Regions from separate parts of the Blautia fusiformis genome, predicted to be linked through region 2. Evidence: riboswitches for the same ligand, from Rfam matches in the RefSeq annotation. Region 2 holds a riboswitch; the other holds the start of a gene.
What was found. Region 2 has a riboswitch for cyclic di-GMP ahead of LKD46_RS05485 (GGDEF domain-containing protein). Riboswitches for the same ligand answer to the same signal wherever they lie in the genome.
Positions count from the first base shown of each region.

Region 1: it holds a riboswitch for cyclic di-GMP, as region 2 does, so the genes downstream of both, LKD46_RS01910 (hybrid sensor histidine kinase/response regulator) here and LKD46_RS05485 (GGDEF domain-containing protein) in region 2, are expected to answer to the same signal.

Region 1 covers NZ_JAJEPT010000002.1:181-6,757, reverse strand. The annotation lists gene LKD46_RS01920 (helix-turn-helix domain-containing protein) at 1-795, opposite strand, end outside; gene LKD46_RS01915 (glycerol dehydrogenase) at 953-2,053, opposite strand; gene LKD46_RS01910 (hybrid sensor histidine kinase/response regulator) at 2,234-5,440, opposite strand; cyclic di-GMP riboswitch class I at 5,673-5,763, opposite strand; partial or broken gene LKD46_RS01905 (IS110 family transposase) at 6,257-6,577, opposite strand, start outside.
Region 2 covers NZ_JAJEPT010000004.1:197,485-204,061, forward strand. The annotation lists gene LKD46_RS05475 (transporter substrate-binding domain-containing protein) at 1-1,095, shown strand, start outside; gene LKD46_RS05480 (response regulator) at 1,274-4,105, shown strand; cyclic di-GMP riboswitch class I at 4,269-4,344, shown strand; gene LKD46_RS05485 (GGDEF domain-containing protein) at 4,644-5,693, shown strand.

The DNA of each region.
Region 1 (6,577 bases), on a different contig from region 2:
CTTATGTGCTATATCTGCAATTGGCTGATCTGTTTTTTTCAGATAATCACAGGCCGCCTGGATACGGATCGTATTGATGTATTCCAGCGGGCTCATCTTCATGTAAGTCGTAAATATCCGGCGCAAATGAGTTTCACTGATATGACAGTATTCTGCCAGTTCGTCAATACGAAGATCCTCCATGTAATGATCAGAAATATAATCCTGGAACCTGGAGATCATATCCATGACTTTTCCTCTGCCTTCGCTGTAACGTTCTTCGCCTAAATCTCGGTTTATCCTTGCGATTTCCACAAGAAGCGATGCCAAAACTCCCTTAGCTTCTTCCAGATAAAATTCCTCTCCATCCCGCATGATATCCAGAATCTTAAGGATCTTACCTGCCATGGATCGGTTTTCTTTTTCATTCAGAAAAAGCGATCTGGAGTTGATCCGCTGAACGATTTTTTCTTTTTTTACTGAATTATTAATAAATTTATCCAGGAATCCTTCTACATCAATAAAAAGATACTCCCAGCGGCTGATAGTTCCAATATCACTGTTTGTGGTATGTGGATAATTGGATGGGATCACCGTAAAATCCCGGTCATGAAACTGTACCTTATCCTCTCCAAGTATCATAAATCCCTGTCCTTCATAGCAGAATCCGATTTCCAGATAATTATGAAAATGGAGATAATCGATATCGTTCCCATAATTCTGAACCCACTTCTGTCCAAGCAATGCAAGGATGGGGCTCCCCTCCGGCATCTTATAATATCGAAGCTCCATTTTGGGTTTTCGTTTTTTTGCCACAAATATTCCTCCGTATGTTTTTTGTTCCGATATTTACTGATCTTTCTGTTATATTACAGCCATACATAAAAAAAAGCAACCTGCAGGATAACAATACTTGATAACTCTTGTTTCTGCAGATTGCAATTTTTATATCAGCTATTTACTTTTTATCTGTTTATTCCTCATCCAGGTAATATCTTCCATATGCATCTGCCGCTTTGATTGCTGCAAATACAGTTTCCGGTGTAACTTCAAATGGCATGTTGTGAAGTGTATCATTCTCCGCACATGCAGTTGTGGCAACTTCCATAAGCTGCTCATCCGTTACCTTCCCAGCTCCAAGCTCTGCCAGAGTAACAGGAAGTCCTACTTCAATGCACCATAAGATGATCTCTTCCAGATCTTCCTGGGGAATATTCTCCAGTACCAGCTGTGTGATGGTTCCGAATGCAACTTTTTCTCCATGATACATATGATGGCATTCTTCCAGTACAGTAAATCCGTTATGGATCGCATGTGCACCTGCAAGTCCTGCACTTTCAAAACCAATTCCAGAAAGAAGTGTATTAGCCTCAATCACTTTCTCAACTGCCGGTGTGCATACGCCTGCTTCCAGAGCTATCTTAGCTTTTACGCCCTCATCCATCAAGGTATTAAAGCAAAGTTCAGCCAGTGCCATGGCAGCCTCTGTTGTCTTACCTCCTGCACAGGAAGTTGCTCCGCTTCTCTTGCATGCCCTTGCCTCAAAATATGTTGCCAGTGCATCTCCCATACCAGCCACAGTAAGACGAACCGGCGATTTGGTGATGATATCTGTATCCATCAGAACAAGATTCGGATTCGCCGGAAGAAACAGATATTTTTCAAAAACTCCTTCTTCTGTATAAATAACAGACAAAGCACTGCAAGGGGCATCTGTAGATGCGATCGTCGGGCAGATAAATACCGGTGTTCCCGCATAGTATGCAACTGCCTTCGCTGTATCAAAGATCTTTCCTCCACCAATACCAATGGTAAGATCACACTGCTCATCTTTTACGATCTTTACCAGACGATCAATCTCACTGTTACAGCATTCTCCGTTAAAATAATCAAAAACCACCTCACAGGTACTCTCAGCAAAGCTCTCTTCGATCGTTTTACCGATTCTTTTATATCCGCCTTTACTGATCAGAACCAACGCTTTTTTTCCACTCTTTGCAGCATAAGTTCCAAGATTCTTCATTTCTCCCGCACCCTGTAAATATTTGGACGGACTGATTAAAATTTTCGCCATTTTATACTTCCTTTCTTTGTTTTCAGAAGTCAGCCTCCGCATCCGGCTTTTGTATTTATATTATAATTGCTGTATTTTTTTATTGCAAGGAGTATTTGAGGATTTATGCAGCATCACCTGAGTTACTGTTACTGTTCACTCTGTTCCTAGTAATATACTTTGTGATCACATGAAAATCAGTTACAGCCAGCTTTCCAGAACATCATTCAGCTTATTCATATCCAGCGGTTTCGCGATATGTCCATTCATGCCTGTATTTTTGGCCAGCTGTACATCTTCTGCAAAAGCATTGGCAGTCATGGCAACAATAGGCAGTTTTCCCTTTTCACCCGGAAGGCTCCTGATTGCTGCAGTTGCCTCATAACCATTCATGACAGGCATTTGGATATCCATAAAAACAAGATCATACGAACCTTTCGGAGAAGCTTCCACTTTTTCAACTGCAATTTTCCCATTTTCTGCCGTTTCCACTTTTGCACCTGTCATCTGTAAAATTTCACCAGCAATTTCTCTGTTCAACTCATTATCCTCAACCAGCAGAATCCTTTTTCCCGTGTAGTCTGATTCTGACAGCTTCTCCAGATAATTTCTTGCTATTTTTTCTTTTCTTCCTGAAGTAAACTGCCGCAGTGTTGCCGTCAGCCGGGAACGGAACAGCGGTTTTGCAATAAAAGCATCTACACCTGCAGCCTTTGCTTCTTCTTCAATTTCGCTGAATTCATAGGATGTCAGTACAATGATGGGGATCTCTTTTCCTATCCGCTTCCGGATCTGTCTGGCTGTTTCTATGCCATCCATCTCCGGCATCTTCCAGTCTAAAATAACAGCAAAGTAATCATCTTTCAACTCATGCCGTGCATAACAGCGCTCAACCGCTTCCCTGCCAGAGAGAACCCATTCACCCATAATACCGATTTCCTTTAATGTTGCAACTGTACTTTCACAGCATGTCCTATCATCATCCACAACCAGGACCGGCAGATTCATCAGATTTCTGTCCTGTTCTTTTTCTTTTTCCTGAAGCTCCAGATAAATTGTTACTGTGATTTTAGTTCCCTTGTGCAAGGTACTGTCCACTTTAATAGTGCCATTCATCAGGTTCACAATATTTCTGCTGATTGCCATTCCCAGACCAGTTCCCTGGACTCTGGTTGTCCGGTGGTCATCCGCGCGGCTGAACGGCTCAAACATGATTTTCTGGAATTCCGGTGACATACCGATCCCATTATCCTCAATCGTAAATTCATAGCATCCAAGTTCTGAAAATCCATTTGGCTTTTCCTCTATGGAAAAAATAATATTCCCGCCATCCGGTGTATACTTGATCGCATTACTCATCAGATTCACAAATACCTGCTGAATCCTCAAGCTGTCACCACAGACAGCCTCATGTTCAATATGATTGATGTGTATATCAAAATTATGTTTATGTTCATCAAGCACCGGTTTCGTAAGTGTAATAAGATTATCTACCAGCTCTGACAGATTGAAATCTTCCTGTGCCAGTGTCATTTTTCCACTTTCAATGCGTGCCATATCCAATACTTCATTGATCAGCCCCAGCAGATGGCGGCTTGATTCTGTGATCTTGCCGAGGCATTCAATGACTCTGTCCTGGCTCTCAACATTTGCTCCTGCGATTGCTGTCAGACCCACAATCGCATTCATTGGTGTCCGGATATCATGGGACATATTGGAAAGGAATTCTGTTTTCGCACGATTTGCATTTTCTGCGGACCGGTAAGCCTCTTTCAGTGCCTGACGGGATTCAATCTCTGCTTTCTTCTCCTGTGTCACATCCATGGATGCCAGCAATACCTTTTCCAGCTTTCCATTCTTCCATTCCAAGGGAATATAAGAAGCGATTTTATAAGTCTTTTCATCCAGGCTGCAATACTCAAACTTATAAATATCATTTTCACTTTTCAGTTTTTTCCGAATATTATCCGGGGCTATCAGGATATCTATAACTTCCAATGGTTCCAGTGTCTTATATTTTTCAAGAACCTGCATCTGAAAATCATGATAAAATCCCAGAGGTTTATATATCATCTGTCCATTCAGATTGTAGAATTCATATCTGTCATTTTCCAGATCACAGACAACAAAGCGGTCAACCAGACGCACTATGCTCTGGATCAGCTGCTCCATGGAAGCATTATCTGCTGCCATCTGCAGATGCCGTGCGCTCTCTACCTTTGTCTCTGTGATATCACGTAGAAAGATCATGGCATATTCTGAATCCTCTATTTCGCCACGTATGACCACATTGCGGACCCATCGTTCTTCTCCATTCAGAGTGATACGGCACTCTAAAGCCAATTCGGTTTCCAGCCCCTTCAGCCTTTCTGCAATATAACCACGGTCGTAAAAAGAGGATACCGCCTTCTTATCTGTCTCCACAACATAGGAATCCACAAAATGCCGGATCAATTCATCCCACGTATGACTCTGTTCAAAGACGGTCATCAGGGACGGTTCAACCTTAAAGGTATCAAAAGTATTCGCTTCCAGATTCACATAATACTCGCACAAATCTGCTTTCGTAAAAGCCCGGTGGAAAGCAGCAGATTTTTGTGCCTGCATGATTTCTTTTTTCTCCCCATCAATGTTAATAAAAATCCCGGCAATCCTGCTGGCAGAACCATCCAGACGGCGTATTACTTCTGCCGATGCCCGAAACCACTGGTATTGATTATCCTTCATTCTCATACGATACTCTACCTGGTATTTTATCTGGTTCGTCTTATCCTTAATTGCCGCCTGAAGCTGCACCATTACTCTTTCTTTATCCTGTGGATGCAGAAGATCTGACCAGGATTCCAGTTTATTCGGAAAGTCCAGGGTGTCATGATAGCCAAGCATTTTTCGAAATTCATGACTCCAGTTTGCATTCACAATCTCACTGTTTTCGTCACAGTCAAAATACCAGAAGCCGGAACAGATAGCCTCATTGAGCAGTGCCAAATTTATATGATCCCAGTTGACCTGTACGGACATAACCCAGATCTGTCTGCCCGCCTCATCTGTCGCATCCTCTTTACAAAGCCGTACATTATTCACTGTACCGTCTGCTGCAAGGATCTGTGCTTCCCCTGTTCCGTGAAGCTGCAAAAAACGGTCTCGCTCCAGTATATCTTCCTCGTCATAAAAGAAATTTCTCAATGAGCCTTTTGTCTGTTCCATGAAAGTATCGAATGTATATCCTGTACTATGCAACAGCAGATTATCCACAGACAAAATAGACAGGTTTTGGTCATAAGATCCTGTCATTATACCTACCCCGCCATTATTTTCCAGTGTTTTCTGTACGGCCTGTGACATGGCCTGTGTCTGCCCCGTTACAGTCTCACCTAAGGAATATATTTTGTCTTCATAATTTTTCATTTTATAAAAGTCCTCTCTCCGTCTTATGCCTTCTTCATCCTGCTTTTATCTGTATACAGAAAACCTGTCCCTGCTAGTTTCGTTACCCATTTTTGCATACAAAAAGGACATCTGCCAAAATCTGCCAGTGTCCCTACTATATTCTTTAAAATCACACATCTATATAGTATAAAAGGTATCGGAATCTCTTCTGTTCAAACATCTTTTCCATATATTATGATGATATGGAAACAGTGGCAACCGGCTGACATGGTCAAACTTTCTGACTTTAGTCCCTTCTGGCTTTGCGACCCTGCCTTTCAACAGGTTTGCCTTTAAAATAATTTTCATTTTTTCCAAAAATAAAATACCATGTGGTTTTTCTTACGTCAATAATATTTTGGTGGAAAATTTACATATATTTTAACCGAATCAAGTAACTCCCCTGTGGAGGTTACGAAAAGCAATAAGCAGTGGGTGAGGACCTCTCTATTCTTTTTAGTGCATGTTCAACAAAAATCCTTGATTTTACTGACTTTGCTGAACAGTTAATAAGTTACATATATCTACAAAATAGAGTTTTCTGGATATGAAGTGACTTCATGGAGTCCATTTCTGATGATTTTAGGTACAAGAAATAAAACGTCTTTGTTTCTTCTTATGAAGGCCTTCCTGTTTCCCAAATCCACCTACAGTAACTAACCTCTCATGTCTACCAGGATCACCATCCTCTGACGAGTCCTAAATTGTCGGGTAGAAACACCTATTACTAGGTATATCCCCCACAGATCCGTACGTGCCCAATTCAGGCATACGGCTCTTCACGACACTTATGCCTCAGATTATCCATATAGGCTCACGGCTGTATACCAGGTCTCTTATTTCGGCATAAATGCCTTCTGGCATGTATGGGATTGAATATCTCCCATCCACAACTAGTTTTGCGATTGTTTTCGGATCTTTTGAATCTGTTTTCTTTGGACTGTTATCATCAAGTTCCTTGATCTTCTTAACCGAGAATGGATTGACCATTACTAATCTTTTCTGATGATCATTTACATACTTCACAAACGCAAACCAGTAATGACCTGTTGGCTCGCAGCCGATCAGAACTGCAGTCTTTTTATTCTCAGTCTTAAGTGTCTCTGCCCAAAGGTT
Region 2 (6,577 bases):
AATGCAATTCTGGGTTATGCACAGCTTATGGAGGAAGAACTAAAAGAAAAGGATCTGCCTGAAACTTCAGATCATCTGGAAAAATTGCAGCAGTCTGGAAATCTTCTTCTGTCAATCATAAATAATGTACTTGATATGGCTCGGATTGAGAGCGGAAAGATGGAAATTGATGAGAACTATGGCCGGATTGAAGATATCCGGCAGACTTTATTTGAAATATTTGGTGATGAAGCAAAGAAAAAGAATATTGCACTTCATTACACAATAAATGTGGAGCATGAGCATATACTGACAGATACTACCAAGGTAAAAGAAATATTTGTCAATATCCTGAGCAATGCCATAAAATATACCCCATCCGGTGGTTCTGTTATGATAAACATAGACGAATTAGTATGTGATGAGCCCGGGTACATGATGGTAAGGACCAGGGTGAGCGATACCGGAATCGGTATGAGCCAGGATTATCTGACAAAGATTTTCGATGCATTCACGCGTGAGCGAAACACTACAAAGAGCAAAATCACAGGAAGCGGATTGGGAATGTCAATCGTAAAGAGATATGTTGATCTGCTCGGCGGAACAATAGATGTAGAGAGTGAGCCTGGAAAGGGCAGCACCTTTACTGTAACATTAAAACACAGGATAGCGGATGAAAGCTATTATGTAAAAAAACATGATGAAGGCTCTGGAACAGCCAGTAAAATCCTTGAAGGCAAGAATATCCTTTTGGCAGAGGACAATGATCTGAATGCAGAGATTGCAGAAGCAATACTTGAGCGTGCCGGCCTTAAAACAGAACGTGTGGAGGATGGCATTCAGTGTGTAAATAAGATAACAAAAATGCCGGTGGGAACATATGATATGATCCTCATGGATATCCAGATGCCCCGAATGGACGGTTATAAAGCAACACAGGCAATCAGGCACTTACCGGATAAGGATAAGGCATGCATACCGATCGTTGCAATGACGGCAAATGCATTTGAAGAAGATAAGCGGGATGCTGTTGCAGCTGGAATGAATGGTCATATTGCAAAGCCGATCCAGATTGATAAACTGCTGTCGATGTTAGCGGAAGTTTTAAGGCAGTAAGAAAACTAATAATTTCGTGTTATACTGAATGGAGTGGTCATTCTTTCTGTATTGAAAAAACAGGAAAACTTACAGACTGGGAAGGACAACAGCATGAACGCAAACAGACTGCGTTCATGAGCAAGTAGCGAAAGCGGATTGCGAATGTCCGCTTTACTGGATGATAAAGAGGAAATGAATGAACAGAAAGATAGAAAAACAGATAAGAAAAAAGAGTAAGAATAATAGAGTATGTTTGAGCATTTTTGCATTTGTCATGCTGCTTTTTGTACCGTTTTTTGTTTATGCGTCGGAAACAAAAAGTGATGGGAATACAACTCAGGTAATAAAGGAAGAAAATAAAACCGTGAGAGTTGGCTATTTCCCATATGCCAATTTTCAGGAAGGCGGCTATGGGGAACACAAGCAGGGAGCAGGCTATGAGTATCTCCAGAAGATTTCGTATATAACTGGCTGGAAGTATGAATATGTCTATGGCTCATTTAAAGAGTGTCTGGATATGTTGGCAGATGGAGAAATAGATATACTTGGAAATGTCAGTTACACACCGGAAAGAGCAGAATCTATAGATTACTCAACCTATGCCGCAGGAACAGAAAGATATTGGATCTATACCCGGGAAGATCATACAGATCTTATGGATGGTGATCCAAAGCAGATGAATGGCTGTCGTATTGGTGTAGCAGATGGAAGCTATCAGAAAGAACTTCTGGAAAAATGGCTGGACAGCAATCAGATCCAGGCAGAGGTGGTTGTTTGTAAAGGCTATGATGAAATGATAGAAAAACTGGATGCAGATGAACTGGATGCACTTGTGATCCCAGTGCTGTCTGTCAACAGCGATTTTATTGCCATTGCCAATATCGGTGCAAGTGACTGTTATTTCGGTGTATCAAAATCCAGACCAGATCTGTTAAAGGAATTAAATTCTGCCATGGAAGAAATCAACAATACAGAAACGGACTACAGCAGCAAGCTGTATGCCCGTTATGAAGGAAAAGCGGTCATAAACTATGCACTCAACAAGGAAGAAAAACAATGGCTGGATGCACATGAAAATACGATCCGCGTGGGATATCTAAAGGATAATCTTCCTTTTTGTGGTGAAGAAAATGGGAAACTCACAGGAATTCTTGGAACTGTTCTGGATACTGTTCAGGAAAAATATAAAATTACGATCAAGGCAGTTCCATGTTCCACGGGAGTAGAGATGAATGAGGCATTGCAATCTGGCAAAATAGATATTGCCGGTCCTATCATTCAGGATTTTTATACACAGGAACAGTTTCAAGTGGTTTTGACGGATGCAATCTTTGATATTACGCCGGTTGTTATTTACAAGGGAAAAGAATATAGCAGCAGTCTCTCTACGGTCGCAGTGACAGAGACCTCACTGTATTCTGGATTGATGGTGTCCCTTCTTTTTCCAGATGCAGAAATCAAACAATATGATACACAGGAAGAATGCCTGGAGGCTGTAGCAAATGGAAAAGTGGGAGCAACTGTCGTTCCATCCTCAAAGATCAATATTCTTAATGAAAGTCCACTGACCCAAAGTCTGTCATTTGCAGAGATGGCAAAACGGCAGGAATTAGGAATGTTCACGACGAGAGAAAACAGAAGAGCAGCTACCATTATCAATAAAGCAATTGAGCAGTCATCCAATGTTTTAAATGGTGTTGTCCTTGCACAGAATTCTGTTTCAGAAAAGGAAATGACCTTGAAGGATATCCTTGCTGAGCATGCAGGCTTAGTTATCGGAGTTTCGTTTGTGATTATTTTTGTACTGCTTCTTCTGGTTTATTCTCTTTCCGTGAGTAGAAAAAAACAGATGGAAGCCCTGAAAGAAGCACAGAATGCAAATGCGGCGAATATTGCAAAAACGACATTCCTGAACCATATGTCTCATGATCTCAGGACACCAATGAATGCAATTGTTGGATTTACAGATATTGCCATGAAGAGGAAACCGGACAAAGAGGTGGAGAATTGTCTGAAAAAGATCAGGCAGAGTTCAGAATATCTGATGACACTGATCAACGATGTGTTGGATATCAGCCGCATTGAAAGTGGTAAACTGGAATATAAACCGGTACCGACAGATCTCAGGGATATGATAAATACTGTTTTGTCGATCGCAAAGGGATATATGGAAAATCGTGACCTTAATTTGTATGTTTCAAGAGAAAAACTAAAAACTCCTTATGTGATGGTAGATGAACTCAGAATCAGGGAAGTATTGCTCAACATTATCAGTAATGCAGTCAAATTTACAAAAGACGGAGGCACCATTTCATTCGCTGCAGAAAACGCTCCGGGTAATGATGAGAATCATATAATTGTACGCTATCGTATATCAGATACCGGAATTGGTATGAGTGAGGAGTTCCAGACCAGAATATTTGATGAGTTCAGTCAGGAAAATGGTGGGGCAAGAACCAGCTATAAGGGAGCCGGACTGGGAATGGCCATTGCCAAACAGTATGTAGATCTTATGGGTGGAAAAATTGAGGTCAGCAGCAGAAAGGGTATTGGCTCAACATTTACGGTAGAAATTCCCCTGCTTATAGCAGAACAGATACTGTCTGAAAAGGAAGAAAAGTTAAGGAAAGATATGGATTTACATGGTCTGCATGTCCTTTTGGCAGAGGACAATGATTTAAATGCAGAGATAGCAGCAGCTTTGCTGGAAGAACAAGGGATGATCGTAACTAGGACTGCCGATGGAAAATCTGCCTTGGCACAGTTTTGCAATACAGCTCCGGGGACCTTTGATCTGATTTTGATGGATATCATGATGCCGGAAATGAATGGCTATGAAACGACAAAAGCTATCAGAAATCTGTCGGAGCGTCCAGACGGAAAGGAGATCCCTATTATTGCAATGACAGCAAATGCATTTGCAGAGGATGTACAGGCTGCTTTGCATGCCGGAATGGATGACCATGTGGCGAAGCCGGTTGATATGAGGATTTTAATATCTGTCATCACAAAATATATAGAACGGTAATGTCAATGCTGCGTGGATTTCGGAAGTGGGAGAACAGTTCGATATATATATCGGCTGTTCTTTTTTTATTTTTGGACGTTAAAACGGTAATGTTTTTCTTGTATATAGTAGAGCACTATAGTATAATAAAACCAGTTTTTTTGTATACGTGTAAAAGCTATAATAAGGAAATCGGCAAACCAGATGAAAGTCTGGGACGCAAAGCTACAGGGCCTGTAAAATGGCAGCCAGTTGCATAAAATGAGGTGCACTGTCTGGTTGGCAGTGCTTTTTTTGAGGAATGATTTATCAACAGGAGATGATCTTCCCGATATTTGTACACAGACAGTTTATGATCCAAACATCAATGACATGAGTGGATTGATAAGCTGCTGTTGATGTTAGCGGAAGTTATAAAGCAACAAGAAAACTGCTGCAACTGTCATTCCATCTTCAAAGATTAATATTCTTAATGAAAGTTCGCTGACCAAAAGTCTGTCATTTGATTTCCTGTAGGAAAGTAAATGAATATTATTTAAGGTTTGGGATAAATTGTGAAATGCAGACAAACAAGAAAAGTAAAAATATAATAGGTATTATACAGAGTTTCCTTATATTGATATTAGTAGTTCTTATTATTTTTATGATGATTCAGATTAGTAGGCTGCAGGGGACAGCACGCGTAATAAATTATGCAGGTCTGGTACGTGGAGCTACACAGCGTGAAGTAAAATTAGAAATTACAGGAAACCAAAATGAAGAATTAATTAAATATTTGGATGATATTCTTCTTGGATTGAGATATCAGGATGGACATTATGATCTGGTAAAACTCAATGACGAAGAATACCAGGAAAAATTGCAAATCCAGAGTGATTACTGGGATAAATTGAAAACAGAAATTGAAGCAGCAAGAAACAAGGGATACGAAAATACAGACATTGTTAATATGAGTGAAATATATTTTTCGATGGCAGATGAAACTGTCTCTTCCGCAGAAAGCTATTCAGAAAAGATCGCTGTAAAGATTCGTACTATAGAGCTTTTGTCGGCACTTGATATGTTGAGTCTGGTGATATTGGTTATTATGCAGACTCTAAGGGCAATGCAGATGGCAATGCAAAACAGACTGCTGGAACAGAAAGCATTCATAGATGCCCATACTGGGCTGCCAAATAAAAATGCCTGTAATGATCTTCTTAATAAAAAAGATATAATTACAGATCCTACAGCTTGCATAATGTTTGATTTAAATAATTTAAAAACTGTAAATGATACAATGGGACATTCCGCAGGAGATCAGTTAATAATAAATTTCGCAAAGCTTTTGCGCAGTGTTATTCCAGAAAAGGATTTTGTTGGAAGATATGGCGGAGATGAGTTTATAGCAGTCATTTATCATACAAGCGAGGCGAAAATTAAGGAAATATTAAAATCCTTGAACAGAGAAAAAGACAGATTAAATAGTTATGAAAATCAAATACCAATCGACTATGCATGCGGATGGGCATTATCCTCCGATGATATGTCGTGTACAATGCAGATGTTATTGGATGCTGCAGATGCTTATATGTATAAAAATAAACAGATATGCAAGAAATATAATTAGCTTTCAGCTCAGAGTAGATAAAAGATAATAGACGCGATCAGACGAAATATTGTTTTGCGTAGAAACACTGGAAATCCTTGAAAACAAAGGATTCTTGGTATAAGATGAAACAAGTCAAAGCACGTTATTGCGTAAAAAAAGAAAGCAATATATTTATACCGTGAAGTCTGGAAAGTGTTGATTTTAAAGCATTTTTGGATGTGTGGGATGCTTTGAAAATATGATTTTGTGACAATTTTGTGACAAACGGCGGAAAAATCACGGATTTACAAAGACGAAGCATATTGATTTCATGATCGGCATATGCTATAATGCCAGTAGGCAAAAAAGATATGACGATGTTCCATGTGAACAAAGAACGAACCCCCGTATGTACCACCAATACATGCGAGGGTTCTTCTCTTTTTATTTCAGTGGTTGAGCATCCACCAGGCTATTCGTTGTCCTTGTTATGACTGTCTAACCATTTGCAAATGAGATGGCAAGTCACACCTGCCGCAACAGCCACTAAAAAAGATATGACTATTTCCATGTGTTCACCTCCCCCCGTTGCCGGGTCTCGGTTGGACAACGCAGTCAGTATAACACAACTTAGAACAGAATGGAACATATAAAAATACCCGGTGCAAATTAATGTACCGGGTGTTTCTTTGGCCTTTTTGTCAATTCTTGATGTTTTTGTTTTAACCATTCTTCATACTGCTTTTGAGTTTGAATAGAAGAGTTATAGTCATTAGGGCAAGGAGAAACTTTCTTTCCCTTAATCAAATCTCTGTAATAGTAGGATTCTTTTTGCGTTTCCGGTCGTTATATTGCTTTTGAGCTTTTTTGTCAGCAGAACATTTAGGGCAAAAATTTACACGTTTACAGAATGAAATGAAAAA